Regions from separate parts of the Mesorhizobium calcicola genome, predicted to be linked through region 1. Evidence: predicted binding sites of a transcription regulator. Region 1 holds the regulator's gene; the other holds the start of a gene.
What was found. Region 1 encodes PhoB, which activates phosphate uptake and scavenging genes when phosphate is short. Its sites were predicted from a motif close to TGTCATNNANCTGTCAT; they were not measured.
Positions count from the first base shown of each region.

Region 1 (7,170 bases):
GCACTGTGAAGCCGCATTCGCGCGCCCACTATCACGGCTGGTGGGCCTTCCTGCTCGCCGTCCTGCCTGCCGTTTTGCTGATTGCCGCCTGGAACATCGGCTCTTCCATCTACCTTGACCGGCATGTTCACGCAGCCTTGCCCGAGCGCACCGCCGACAGCGCGGTTGCCAGCGAAGCGCTTGATGTCAGCCTGGTAAAAAGCCTCGCCAAAGGCCTGCGCCAACTCGATGCCGGCACGCTGGCCGCGCTGCCCGCTACTTTCGCCGAATTGCAGCCGCTGCTCGCCGCCAAGGGTGTGGCGCTGGCGACCGACACCCAGGACTACATGATCCCGATCGCTGTCGAGGCGAACAAGGTCCAGGACAGGCTCGGCCTGTTCGGCGCGGTCATTGCCCTCGCCCTTTCGATTGCCGGCGCCTTCTATGCGCTCAGGCAAATCGCGCCGCGTGCAAGGGCGCGCAACAATGTCGAGCGGCTGATGCTGTGGGGACTGATTGCGGCCTCGACCATCGCCATCCTGACCACGGTCGGTATCGTGCTTTCGATGCTGTTCCAGACGATCCAGTTCTTCGAGAGCGTGTCGCCGATGAGCTTCTTCTTCGGCACGGTCTGGGATCCGCGCTTCGCCGCCGCCGGCTCGGGCGGCAGCCAGGGCCAGTTCGGCCTGATCCCGCTTCTCGCCGGCACCCTTTACATAGCCTTGATCGCATTGCTGGTCGCCGTGCCGGTCGGCCTGATGTCGGCGGTCTACATGGCCGAATACGCATCGCCCAGGGTGCGGTCGGTGGTCAAGCCGGCGCTTGAGCTGCTGGCCGGCATCCCGACCATCGTCTACGGCATCTTTGCGGTCGTCACGCTGGGGCCGTTCTTGCGCGATCTCTCCGCGGCGCTCACCGGCGGTACGCCCTTCATCCAGGGCCAGAGCATCTTCACCGCCGGTCTCGTCATGGGCGTCATGCTGATCCCGGTCGTTTCCTCGCTGTCCGACGACATCATCACCGCGGTGCCACGTGCCATGCGCGACGGCTCGCTCGGGCTCGGCGCGACGCGTTCGGAGACGATCAAGCGCGTCATCCTGCCGGCGGCACTTCCCGGTATCGTCGGCGCCATCCTGCTGACCGCCTCGCGCGCCATCGGCGAAACGATGATCGTCGTGCTGGCGGCGGGCGTCGCCGCCAACCTTACCATCAACCCGTTCGAGGCTATGACGACCATCACCGTCAAGATCGTCAACCAGCTCACCGGCGATCTCGAGTTCAATTCGCCGCAGACGCTGGTTGCCTTTGCGCTCGGCCTGACGCTGTTCGCATTGACGCTGGTGATGAACATCGTCGCGCTCTACATCGTGCGCAAGTATCGGGAGCAGTACGAATGACCGACATCTCCATGGATACGATGGTCCGGGCCGCGGCCCATCCGCGTCGCGACATCGGCCTGAAGGCCCGCTATGCCGCCGAACGCCGCTTCCGCATCTACGGCGTGCTGGCGATCTCCGTCGGCCTCGCCTTCCTGGCCATCATGCTCATCACCATCGTCTCGAAGGGCTACACCGCCTTCTGGCAGACGACGGTGTCGCTGCCGATCACCTTCGACGAGAAGGTAATCGATCCTTCCAACATGCGCGCGACCGATCCGAACGTGCTGGTCAAGGCGAACTATCCCAAGCTCGCGGAAAAGGCGCTGATCGCCAAGCTAGGCATCAATCCCGACGACAAGCCGACCGTCAAGAAGCTCAAGGGCTTCCTGTCCGAAGGCGCCCGCGTCCAGCTGCGCGACATCGTCGCCGCCGATCCGTCGGTGATCGGCACGACGCGCAATGTCGACATCCTTGCCGCTGCCAATCTCGACTCGGCCTTCAAGGGCCAGATCGACCTCAGCGTCGAGGAAGCGCGCCGCAAGGTCTCGGACCAGCAGATCGCCTGGATGAACACGCTCAAGGCGGACGGCGCGATGGCCGAACATTTCAACACCGGCCTGTTCAGCTATGGCGCTTCCAGCCGTCCGGAAACCTCGGGCATGGGCGTGGCGATCATCGGCTCGTTCTACATGATGGTGATCGTGCTGCTCCTGGCACTGCCGATCGGCGTCGCCGCCTCCATCTATCTGGAGGAATTCGCCAAGAAGAACCGTTTCACCGACCTGATCGAGGTCAACATCAACAATCTGGCCGCGGTGCCGTCGATCGTCTTCGGCCTGCTCGGCCTTGCCGTGTTCATCAATTTCCTCGGCATGCCGCGCTCCGCCGCTTTCGTCGGCGGCCTGGTGCTGACGCTGATGACGCTGCCGACGATCATCATCGCGACACGGGCAGCACTTGCCGCCGTGCCGCCGTCGATCCGCGCGGCGGCGCTTGGCCTCGGCGCGTCCAAGATGCAGATGGTGTTCCAGCACATCCTGCCGCTGGCCGCACCCGGCATTCTCACCGGCACGATCATCGGCCTGGCGCGGGCGCTGGGCGAAACCGCGCCGCTGCTCCTGATCGGCATGGTCGCCTTCGTCGCCGACTATCCGAAGACGCCTTTCGATCCGGCGACGGCGCTGCCGGTGCAGATCTACATGTGGGCGAACGAGGCCGAACGCGCCTTCGTCGAGCGCATGTCGGGCGCCATCATAATCCTGCTCATCTTCCTCATGGCCATGAACATCACCGCGATCGTGCTTCGGCGTCGGTTCGAGCGGCGCTGGTAGAAAAAAGGCATTTTGGTATGAACATCATGACCGAACAGTCTGTTGAAAACGCAGTGGGCGATAAAATGAGCGCCAAATCGAACGAAGTCATCAAGATGCGCGGCGACAAGGTCGGCGTGTTCTACGGCGAGAAGCAGGCGCTGTTCGACGTCAATCTCGACGTCCGCCTGAACCAGGTGACGGCGTTGATCGGCCCTTCCGGCTGCGGCAAGTCCACCTTCCTGCGCTGCCTCAACCGCATGAACGACACCATCGACTCGGCGCGGGTGACCGGCAAGATCACGCTCGACCAAGAGGATATCTACGACAAGAGCATCGATGTCGTCGAACTCAGGGCGCGCGTCGGCATGGTGTTCCAGAAGCCCAATCCGTTCCCGAAGTCGATCTACGAGAACGTTGCCTATGGCCCGCGCATCCATGGGTTGGCCAAGCGTAAGGCCGACATGGATCAGATCGTTGAACAGAGCCTGAAGAAGGCGGCGATCTGGAACGAGGTCAAGGACCGCCTGCAGGAGCCCGGCACCGGCCTTTCCGGCGGCCAGCAGCAACGCCTGTGCATCGCACGTGCCATCGCCGTGTCGCCCGAGGTGATCCTGATGGACGAGCCCTGCTCGGCGCTCGACCCGATCGCCACCGCTCGCGTCGAGGAACTGATCGACGAACTGCGCCAGAACTACACGATCGTCATCGTCACCCACTCGATGCAGCAGGCGGCGCGCGTGTCGCAGCGCACGGCGATGTTCCATCTAGGCTATCTGGTCGAGGAGGGCGCTACCGACAAGATGTTCACCAACCCCGACGACAAGCGCACCCAGGACTACATCACTGGCCGCTTCGGCTGAGCTCAGGCATACGAGGACTAAGATCATGGGCGAACACACCGTCGCTTCTTTCGACGAGGATCTCGGACAGATCCGCAGGCTTATCAGCGACATGGGCGATCTCGCCAGCTCGATGGTCAGCGGTGCCACCAAGGCGCTGCTGAGTTCCGACAACGCCATGGCCCAACGCGTCGTCTCCGACGACGCGATCATGGACGCGCGCCAGCGCGAGCTCGACGACCGCGCCATCACACTGATCGCCAAGCGGCAGCCGATGGCCGACGATCTGCGCCATGTCGTCGGTTCGATCCGCATGGCCGGCGACCTTGAACGCATTGGCGACCTTGCCAAGAACATCGCCAAACGCGTCGGCACCGTCGGCCTAAGCGTCACGCCGCGCGACCTGTCGCACTCCATCGACACCATGGCGCAGCTGGTGCTGATCCAGGTGCAGGGCGTCATCGAGGAATATGCGGCGCGCGACGCCGAGGCCCTGGCGAAACTGCGCGCCGCCGACGAGCGCATCGACGTCAAGTACACCTCCGTGTTCCGCGAACTGCTGACCTACATGATGGAAGACCCGCGCAACATCACCGCGTGCACGCATCTTTTGTTCTGCGCCAAGAACCTCGAGCGCATCGGCGATCACGTCACGAACATCGCGGAAAATGCGTATTATGTTTTGACCGGCAAGCAGTTGCCCGCCAATCGTCCGAAGCAGGACGAGACGGCAATGTCCGCGCCGGCGGCATGACGACAGGGGTGACCAGTCGATGATCGCGCCACGCATCATGGTCGTGGAGGACGAGGAGCCGCTGGGTGTGCTGCTCCGCTACAATCTGGAGTCCGAGGGTTACCAGGTCGAGGTGGTGACGCGCGGCGACGAGGCCGAAATTCGCCTGCAGGAGAACGTCCCCGACCTTCTGGTGCTCGACTGGATGGTGCCCGCGGTTTCCGGCATCGAACTCTGTCGCCGGCTAAGAATGCGTCCCGAGACGGAGCGGCTGCCGATCATCATGCTGACCGCGCGCGGCGAGGAAAGCGATCGTGTGCGCGGCCTCTCCACCGGGGCCGACGATTATCTGGTCAAGCCGTTCTCGACGCCGGAGTTCATGGCCAGGGTCAAGGCGCTGCTGCGCCGCGCCAAGCCGGAAGTGCTGTCCAGCGTGCTCAAGGTCGGCGACATCGTGCTCGATCGTGAATCGCACCGGGTCTATCGCAAGAAGAGCGAGATCCGGCTCGGACCTACCGAATTCCGCCTGCTCGAATTCATGATGCGCCATCCCGGTCGCGTGTTTTCGCGCAGTCAGCTGCTCGACAATGTCTGGGGCGAGACGATCTATATCGACGAGCGTACGGTGGACGTCCACGTCGGCCGGCTGCGCAAGGCGGTCAACAATGGCCGCATGCCCGACGTCATCCGCACCATCCGGGGGGCGGGATACGCGATCCGCGAAGACTAGAGCTTGTCCCATCCCGATAAGAACGGGATGGGACTCCAAGATCAAAACTCCAGTCAGCAGGCAGTCGCCAATGCCGTGAAGAGGGTGGTTAGCGGACTTCGACTTCTCCCAACAGATGTTGCCGCCTCATCTCCTCTTCGACCCAGGCAGTAACGCGCCGGAGCTTTGAATGTTTGATGTCTCGCATGATCAGTTGCGTTGTGGCCGCATCGACCTCGCCGATATCAATTTCGCCCCAGCCGTTGGTTCGTAGGAAGCGGTAGACGTCCTCACCGAAGTTGCGAACACGATGGATGAGGCCGTAAAGCTCGGCCTGATCTATGTTGAAGTTGATCACCAACGAACGGGACATCAGCAGATCATACAGGCAGACACATTGCCAATTGATGTCCGCAATGGGTCGAACTCGGTCGTTCAGAATGATTGAGTTTCGCCCTGACCGTCAGGCAACGTTCTTTCCGGCACCCGTTCTTGCCTGCGCGCCCGGCGCGAAAATCTCCTGGTCGACGAAGGTCAGCGCGCGCATGGCGCAGCCTTCGCGGATCAGCGGCAGTTCGTTCGGCTCGGTGTCGAAGGAAATCGATTTCGAGTGCTGGCCGCCGGCGGTCTGGGCTATCGCCTCGCGCAAGGCAGGCTCGATCAGGTCGAAGGCCGCGGCGCTGACGCCGACCATTGCGACGGGCGCCGGATCGATCAGCGCGAACAGGCTGCCGAGACCGTAGCCGAGCGCCTCGCCGGCCTTGCGATAGGCCTCGCGCTCGGGTCCATCCCTTTCGCGCGCCGCGGTCGCCAGGGCGCGCATGTCAGCGTCACTGACATCGGCGACCGGCTCGGTGTCCTCGCCCAGCTGCCTTGCATTGCGCCAGATCGCGTAGTTGCCGGCATAGGCCTCGACGCAGCCGCGCCGTCCGCACCGGCACAGCGCGCCGTTCGGCCGATGGATCATGTGGCCGAACTCGCCGCCCGAGGAATGGGTGCCGGTGAACAGCTCGCCCTTCAGCACCAGGCCCATGCCGATGCCGTGCGACAAGAGGATGGCGATGAAATCGTCACGGTAGCGCTGCGGATCGCGCCAGCGCAGCGCCACCGCCATCATGTTGCAGTCGTTCTCCATGGTGGCGGGGATGCCGAACTCGTCTTCGAGTATGTCGGCGAAGGCGATATCGGTGTGTGGCGTGATCGGCGACCACAGCATGGCGCGGGCACGCGTGTCGGTGATGCCCTGGATCGCCAGCGCGATGCGGGCGACGCTGCGGACGTCGAGATCGGGATCCTCGATGCGGCGCCGCACGATGGCGACGCATTCGTCGATCAGCGCGTCGCGCGACATGGTCAGCGTGTCCAGCCGGCGCTGTTCCTCGGCGATCACCTGGCCTGCATAGTCGATGACGGCGACCGAGAGGAAGTTCAGCGACAGCACCACGGTCATCACCGCCGCCGCTTCCGGATTGAGGCCGAGGCCGACCTGCGGCCGGCCGCGTTTGAGCGAGCCGGCCTCGCTCGGCTTGCTCTCGGTCAGGATGCCTTCGCCGATGAGGTCGGCGGAGATCGCCGATATGGTCGAATGGCTGAGGCCCGTGGTCGCGGCGATCTCGGTGCGGGACGGCTGTCCGGCGCGGCGCACGGCCGCAATCACCATCGCCCGGTTGCGGCGGCGCAGATCGTCGTGGCGGATTCCGACCGACATGCTTTTCACATCCTCCCGGTCGCCGCGGCCTCTCGTTGCCTCCCGAAGGCCATCAGCGAAGCCTGAAAGCGCGAGGCGCTTCAGGCACTTGTTTCCGCGCGTGTCGTTGTCCCCAAACCACTGCGCACCTTTGGGGCGACATGCGCCAGACAAATTCTGGCAGAAGGCCACCATCCTGTCATTATTTATTCCGGAGCTCGAAAAAAATTCAGAGGGACATCAAAATCCACCAGAATCGATGTTGACAGCGTTCGGGTGTTAGATCAGTATTTTTTCGAGGCTCGAAAAAATAGAGCCTCTGTGCCGGCCTTCGGGCCAGTTTGGTCGCGCCATACGCGGCGCAGGGAGGATAATATGAAAAGATTCACAGCCGCCATCCTGGCGGGTGTCGCCATGTCGCTGACGCTCGCGTCGGTCGCGCAGGCGAAGGACAAGGTCATCGGCGTTTCGTGGTCCAACTTCCAGGAAGAACGCTGGAAGACCGATGAGGCCGCCATGAAGACGGCGATC
Region 1 covers NZ_JBHUGY010000061.1:35,199-42,368, reverse strand. The annotation lists gene pstC (phosphate ABC transporter permease subunit PstC) at 1-1,376, shown strand, start outside; gene pstA (phosphate ABC transporter permease PstA) at 1,373-2,689, shown strand; gene pstB (phosphate ABC transporter ATP-binding protein PstB) at 2,707-3,531, shown strand; gene phoU (phosphate signaling complex protein PhoU) at 3,557-4,264, shown strand; gene phoB (phosphate regulon transcriptional regulator PhoB) at 4,284-4,973, shown strand; gene ACFSQT_RS32485 (hypothetical protein) at 5,062-5,325, opposite strand; gene ACFSQT_RS32480 (ROK family protein) at 5,416-6,660, opposite strand; gene xylF (D-xylose ABC transporter substrate-binding protein) at 7,015-7,170, shown strand, end outside.

Region 2 (7,170 bases), on a different contig from region 1:
GCTGGGCGACATCGCGTGCGATCGTCGGATCGGTGGTGAAGAAGGACAGATCGGTGTAGATGCGCGCGGTGACCGGATGGTAGTTGCCGGTGCCGAGATGCACGTAGTTGCGCAGCTTGCCGTCCTCGCGCCGCACCACCAGCGACATCTTCGCATGGGTCTTCAGCTCAAGGAATCCGAACACGACCTGCACGCCGGCACGCTCCAGGTCGCGCGCCCAGCGGATGTTGGCTTCCTCGTCGAAACGCGCCTTGAGCTCGACCAGAGCGGTGACCGACTTGCCGGCCTCGGCCGCGTCGACCAGCGCACGCACGATCGGACTGTCGTTGGAGGTGCGGTAAAGCGTCTGCTTGATCGCCACCACTTCGGGGTCGGCCATCGCCTGGCGCAGGAACTGCACCACCACATCGAAGGATTCGTAGGGATGATGGACGACGATGTCCTTCTCGCGGATGGCGGCGAAGCAGTCGCCGCCATGCTCGCGGATGCGTTCGGGAAAGCGCGGATTGTAAGGCGTGAACTTGAGGTCGTCGCGGGGGACGGCGACGATCTCGGAAATCTGGCTGAGCGCCAGCGGACCGGTCAGAACGCTGATGCGGCTCGACGACACGCCAAGCTCGCCGGCGACGAAGTCGCGCAATTCCGCCGGCATCAGCATGTCGAATTCTATGCGGATCACCGAGCCGCGGCGGCGGCGCTTCAGCGCCGTCTCGAACAGGCGCACGAGATCCTCGGATTCCTCCTCGACCTCGATATCGCTGTCGCGGATGATGCGGAACGTGCCGGAGCCCTTGACCTCATAGCCGGGGAACAGCTTGCCGATGTAAAGGCCGACCGCCTCTTCCAGCGGGATGAAGCGGACATGGTGCTTGCGGTCGGGCAAACGGATGAAGCGCTTCAACGCCACCGGCAGGCGCAAAAGCGCGCTCATCTCTTCGCCGTTCTTGCGATGGCGCAATTGCAGCGCCATCGAGAAACCGAGATTGGGAATGAACGGGAACGGATGCGCCGGGTCGATCGACAACGGGGTGAGCACCGGAAACACCTGCTCCTGGAAATGCTCCTCCAGCCAGACCTTCTCGTCCTTGGTCAGCGCGTCGCGGGTGATGCTCTCTATGCCTTCCCTGTTGAGCAGCACGGTGAGCGCCGAAAGGCTCTTCTGCTGGTCTTCCTGCAGCCGCTCGACCTCGCGCAGCAACTGTTCGAGTTGCTGTTCGGGGGTGCGCCCGTCAGGGCTCTTCAGCGTGATGCCCTCGCGCACCTGGCCGGCAAGACCGGCGACGCGAACCATGAAGAACTCGTCGAGATTGGCGGCCGAGATCGACAGGAAGCGGACGCGCTCCAGCAGCGGATGATTGAGGTTCAGCGATTCCTCGAGAACGCGCCGGTTGAACTGCAGCCAGGAAAACTCCCGGTTGACAAAGCGATCCGGGTTGCCGCCCTCCGGGCGAACCACCTCGACATTCACGAATTCGCTCTGTATCGGCTTCAGTTCGCTCATTGTTCCTGCTCTTTCCGAACGCTTTGCCACCGAGCGACGCGATCCTCCCGGATGCGACCAGGTGTCCTGAAGCGAAGCATGATCCTCCCCGTAAACCGATTCCGTTTTCGGGGTCATGCCTTAACCGGCTTAACTTATCCTCTGACAGGCTTTTGCGACAGTTTGATTTCATCGAACTTGCAAAGAGACCTGATATGATCCAGATGCAGAAGAGACTGCGTTAAGGAGACGACGATGGCAGGCGGTTCCATTCCCCATTTCCAGAACGATGCGGGCCACCCGGCGATCGACATCGGCGTCAAGGAATTCATGTGCACGGGCGCCAACCCGCCTTTCGACCATCCGCATGTGTTTCTCGACATGGGCGACGACAACGAAAAAGTGTGCCCCTATTGCTCGACGCTCTACCGCTATTCGCCAAAGCTGAAGGCGACGGAAACGCTGCCGGCCGGCTGTATCTACATCGACCAGGCTGCCTGATTCGGTCGCAACAAGCCCGATGGACGACACGCGGTCCCGGCAAGTCATCGTCGCCGGGGCGGGCGTCGCCGGACTGACCGTAGCGTTGGCCTTCGCCGAGCGCGGTTACCCTGTGCAGATATTTGAACAGGCGCAGCGCCTGGAAGCGGCAGGCGCCGGCCTCCAGCTTTCTCCCAACGCAACACGCATTCTTCGCCAGCTCGGCGTGCTCGACCGGCTGCTGCCGGCGGCGGTGCGGCCCGAGGCCGTGGTGCTGAAGGACGCCGCGACATTGCGTGAACTGGCACGCGTGCCGCTCGGACAAGCCGCCGAAGCCCGCTGGCAGGCACCCTATCTCGTCGCTCACAGGGCCGACCTGCAGAGCGCGCTGACTGCGCGCGTTGCCGAGATGCCGAACATTCTTCTGACCACCGGCGCGCGCATCGACAGCGTTGCCAAAGGCAGCCATGGCGTCACCATGGCTGCCGAGATGGCCGGTGAGACAGTCGGGGCCGAGGGCTTCCTGCTGGTCGGCGCCGATGGCGTCTGGTCATCGGTGCGCGCGCTTGTCGATTCGATCAAGGGGACGGCATCGCCTAGAAGCCGTTTTTCCGGTGAACTGGCTTGGCGCACCACCGTCGCGGTTGACAGCGCCGCCGGGCAAGCCTTTGCCGCAGTCGGAGCGGCCGACTGTGTGACGACCTTTCTGCATCCTGGCTTCCATATGGTCGCCTATCCCGTCTGCAAGGGCGACGCCTTTAACCTCGTCGCCTTCACCAGGGGCGAGCGTATCGCCGAAGGCTGGTCCGGCCATGCCGATCCCGGCATCCTCGCCGCCGCAATACGCGGCACCGCGCCGGGCCTTGCAAGGCTGCTGGAAATGGCCGGCCCGTGGCTAACCTGGCCGCTCCACACGGTTGAGCAGAGGCAGCCTTGGACAACGCCGGACGGCATCGCGCTGATCGGCGATGCCGCGCATGCGATGACGCCCTTTGCGGCACAAGGCGCGGCTATGGCGATCGAGGATGCGGCGACGCTTGCGAGTGTCGTTGCCGACTTTCCCGCCGATCCGGCAAGAGGTCTTCAAATCTGGGAGACCCTGCGACGGCCGCGCGTCGCCAAGGCGGCCCGGCGCGGCGCCCTCAACCGCCTTGCCTGGCATGCAGCGGGTCCAGTGGCTATCGCACGCAACCTGTTCCTGAAAATGCGCTCGTCGGAAAAGCTCGCCGCTGATCTGGACTGGCTTTATGGCTGGCGGCCGCCGGAGCGTGGCGAAACCTGAAACGCGCGACAGGCGGTTAGAACAGTTTTGCTGACTGCAGAGCCCGATGCAGTTCTAATTATACAGCCGCATCGACAGGCCGAGCGAAACCGGCAACGGGTTCCACCAGCCGGTGCGCAGGCCGGCGGTGCGCAATCCAGCCGCCGTCCAGGTGTTGCAGCCGACCAGTGCGTTGAAATGGCCGTTGGCTTCATAGAAACCGTCGAACCTGGAATAGGCCGCGTCCGGAACAAGCAACGGGCCTTTCGGTCCCCGCTGGAAACTCGCATCGATGAAATCGAGCAGCGCCGCAAAACGCTCCTCGCCGATATCGAAGCCGGCAGCATCCGGATGCGGTTCGACGATGTCTCCAGCGACATCGACATGCATGACCGACGCGTCGAGGGTCAACGCCTTCATCACCGGAATGGCTTTGAGCTCGGACCAGGTCGGCGTCTCCAGGTAGAAGGCGCGACCGCCCCAGCCGAAGACGATGTAGCGAACCTCGGGGCTATCGGCCGGTATGCCGGCGTTGACCAGAAAATGGAAACGCTGGCGCACCCTGTCGTCGACCGGGATAGCGATGTCGGTGTGGATCGGGTTGTCCAGCACGAGGATGTGGTGCATGGCGGCGGGCGCGGCGGCGGCCGCCCGCCACAGCGGCCGTGGCACGAGCGTGCCCAGCGTCACAGCGAGCGCAACGACGATCAACAGCAGGCCTAGAAACCGTCCCAGCTTTTTCATGAATGGCGGCCTTGCAAACGCACCCCGGCACGACACAAACCGCCCGCCTCCTGCTCGTCCATACGCAAAAGAGCCCGGCACTATTTCAGCCGGGCTCTTCCTGGCTATCGAAGGCCTAGTGCAAGATCTGCGACAGGAACAGTTTCGTGCGCTCGTGGCGCGGATGGTCGAAGAACTCGGCCGGCGTGTTCTGCTCGACGATCTGGCCCTGGTCCATGAAGATCACGCGGTTGGCGACCTTGCGGGCAAAGCCCATCTCGTGGGTGACGCACAGCATGGTCATGCCTTCTTCGGCCAGACCGACCATCGTCTCCAACACTTCCTTGATCATTTCCGGATCGAGCGCCGAGGTCGGCTCGTCGAACAGCATGATGCGCGGGTTCATGCACAGCGAGCGGGCAATCGCCACGCGCTGCTGCTGGCCGCCGGACAGTTGGCCCGGATATTTGTTGGCCTGTTCGGGGATCTTGACGCGCTTGAGGAAGTGCATGGCGATTTCCTCGGCCTGCTTCTTCGGCGTCTTGCGCACCCAGATCGGCGCCAGCGTGCAGTTTTCCAGGATGGTCAGATGCGGGAACAGGTTGAAGTGCTGGAACACCATGCCAACCTCGCGGCGCACCTCGTCGATCTTCTTGAGATCGTTGGTCAGTTCCTTGCCGTCGACGATAATCTTGCCCTTCTGGTGCTCTTCGAGCCGGTTGATGCAGCGGATCATCGTCGATTTGCCGGAACCCGACGGGCCGCAGATGACGATGCGCTCGCCACGCATCACTTTCAGGTTGATGTCCTTCAGCACATGGAACTCGCCGTACCATTTGTGCATGGCGATGATGTCGATGGCGACATCGGTGTCGGAGATGTGCATCTTGGCGGCGTTGACCTTGATCTCTTCGGCGCTGACGGCATTTTCGGTGGCCATGACAGGATCCCCTTGTTCTTTTGTTTAGCGTTTGTGGCCGGTGTCGAGCCGGCGTTCGGTGTACATTGAATAGCGCGACATGCCGAAGCAGAACAGCCAGAAGACGAAGGCCGCGAAGATCAGACCCGATCTGGCGGTCTGCGCCGTCGCCCAGTTGGCGTCGGAGAAGTTCTGCTTGACGATGCCGAGCAGGTCGAACATCGAAATGATCGTGACCAGGCTGGTGTCCTTGAACATGCCGATGAAGGTGTTGACGATGCCCGGGATCACCAGCTTCAGCGCCTGCGGCATGACGATCAAATACATCTTCTGCCAATAGCCGAGGCCGAGGGAATCGGCACCTTCATATTGACCTTTGGGAATCGCCTGCAGGCCGCCGCGCACCACTTCAGCCATATAGGCGGCGGCAAACAGGGACACGCCGATCAGCGCCCGCAGGTACTTGTCGAAGGTGACGCCCGGCGGCAGGAACAGCGGCAGCATGACGCTGGCCATGAAGAGAACGGTGATCAGCGGAATGCCCCGCACGGCTTCGATGAAGATGACGCACAGCATCTTGACGACCGGCATCTTGGAGCGCCGGCCAAGCGCCAGCACGATGCCAAGCGGCAACGACACGACGATGGCCACGAAAGACAGCGACAGCGTCACCAGCAAGCCGCCCCAGCGCGCGGTTTCGACATGTTCCAGACCGAACGCGCCACCGACCAGCAGGAAGAACGACACGATAGGGAAAACGACGATCAGCAGAAGGACGTTGAGACCCTTGCGCGGTACGCTCGGTATCAGCATCGGCACCAGAAGCACCACAAGCAGAATGCCTACCAGGATCGGCCGCCAGCGCTCCTCGATCGGATAGGTGCCGAACATGAGCTGGCCGAATTTGGCGTTGACAAAGGCCCAGCAGGCGCCGGACCAGCCATCCGGCTGGATACCACCCTGCGCCACCGTGGCGCACACGGTCCGGTTAGGTCCCGTCCACACAGCGTTGATGAACGCCCAGTTGATGATTTGCGGCAGGATCATCACCACCAGCGCGATACCGATAATGGTGAGAATGGTGTCGCCCACCGAGGCGATCAGGTTCTTCCGCACCCAGGCACTGAAGCCCACGACGCCGGCCGGCGCCGGTTGCGCCAGCGCCATTTCGGTGCGCACCCAGGACATATCATGTTCTTGCATGTCCCTACCTCTCCACCAGCGCCATTTTGGCGTTGAACCAGTTCATCAACAGCGAGGTCAGAAGGCTGATGGCCAGATAGATCACCATCATGATGACCACGCATTCCACCGCCTGGCCTGTCTGGTTGAGCACCGTACCGGTCGTCGCCGTCAAGTCGGGATAGCCGATCGCGATGGCGAGCGACGAATTCTTGGTCAGGTTGAGATACTGGCTGGCCAGCGGCGGAATGACGATGCGCATGGCCTGCGGCACAACCACCAGCCGCAGCGTCTGGCCAGACCGCAGGCCGAGAGCAGCCGTGGCCTCGCTCTGACCCTTGGCGACGCCGCGAATGCCGGCGCGCACGATCTCGGCGATGAAGGCGGCGGTATAGAAGGACAGCGCCAGATAGAGCGACAGGAATTCCGGCTTGACGACGAAGCCGCCAGTCAGGTTGAAAGTCGATTGCTTCGGAAAATCGAAGGTTAGCGGAAAGCCGCTCAGCGCATAGGCGAGTAGCGGAAGCCCGATAATCAGCGCCAGCGATGTCCAGAACACCGGGAATTGCTGGCCGGTCGCCATCTGCCGCTGATGCGCCTTTCGGGCGACGAACCACGCCATGGCGATGCCGGCAAGCAGTCCCACCAGGATCAGCCAGGAGCCGTCGCCCCACACGGCACGTGGAAAATAGAAGCCGCGCTGGTTGAGGAACGAGCCGAACGGCAGGTTGATGCTGTCGCGTGGCGCCGGCAGCACGGCCAGCACGCCGGAATACCAGAAGAAGATGACCAGCAGCGGCGGAATGTTGCGGAACACCTCGACATAGACGGTACAGATCTTCTGGATCAGCCAGTTTTTCGACAGCCGGCCGATGCCGACGATGAAACCAATGATGGTGGCGGTGATGATACCGACAAACGCGACGATCAACGTGTTGATCAAGCCGACGATGATGGCCCGGCCATAGGTGGAGTCCGACGTATAGGCGATCGCCGTATCGGAAATATCGAAGCCGGCGCGGCCTCTCAGAAAGGCGAAGCCGGAGGCAATGTGCAGGTTCGTCAGGTTCACGATGGTGTTGTGGACGATCCACCAGACACCGGCCACCAGCAAAGCGATGACCA
Region 2 covers NZ_JBHUGY010000001.1:19,945-27,114, reverse strand. The annotation lists gene ACFSQT_RS00160 (RNA degradosome polyphosphate kinase) at 1-1,501, opposite strand, end outside; gene ACFSQT_RS00155 (zinc-finger domain-containing protein) at 1,736-1,981, shown strand; gene ACFSQT_RS00150 (FAD-dependent monooxygenase) at 2,001-3,242, shown strand; gene ACFSQT_RS00145 (TIGR02117 family protein) at 3,297-3,965, opposite strand; gene ACFSQT_RS00140 (amino acid ABC transporter ATP-binding protein) at 4,081-4,830, opposite strand; gene ACFSQT_RS00135 (amino acid ABC transporter permease) at 4,909-6,066, opposite strand; gene ACFSQT_RS00130 (amino acid ABC transporter permease) at 6,071-7,170, opposite strand, start outside.
Region 2: a site for PhoB is predicted at 1,656-1,672, ahead of ACFSQT_RS00160 (RNA degradosome polyphosphate kinase). Genes of this name have one in related genera too.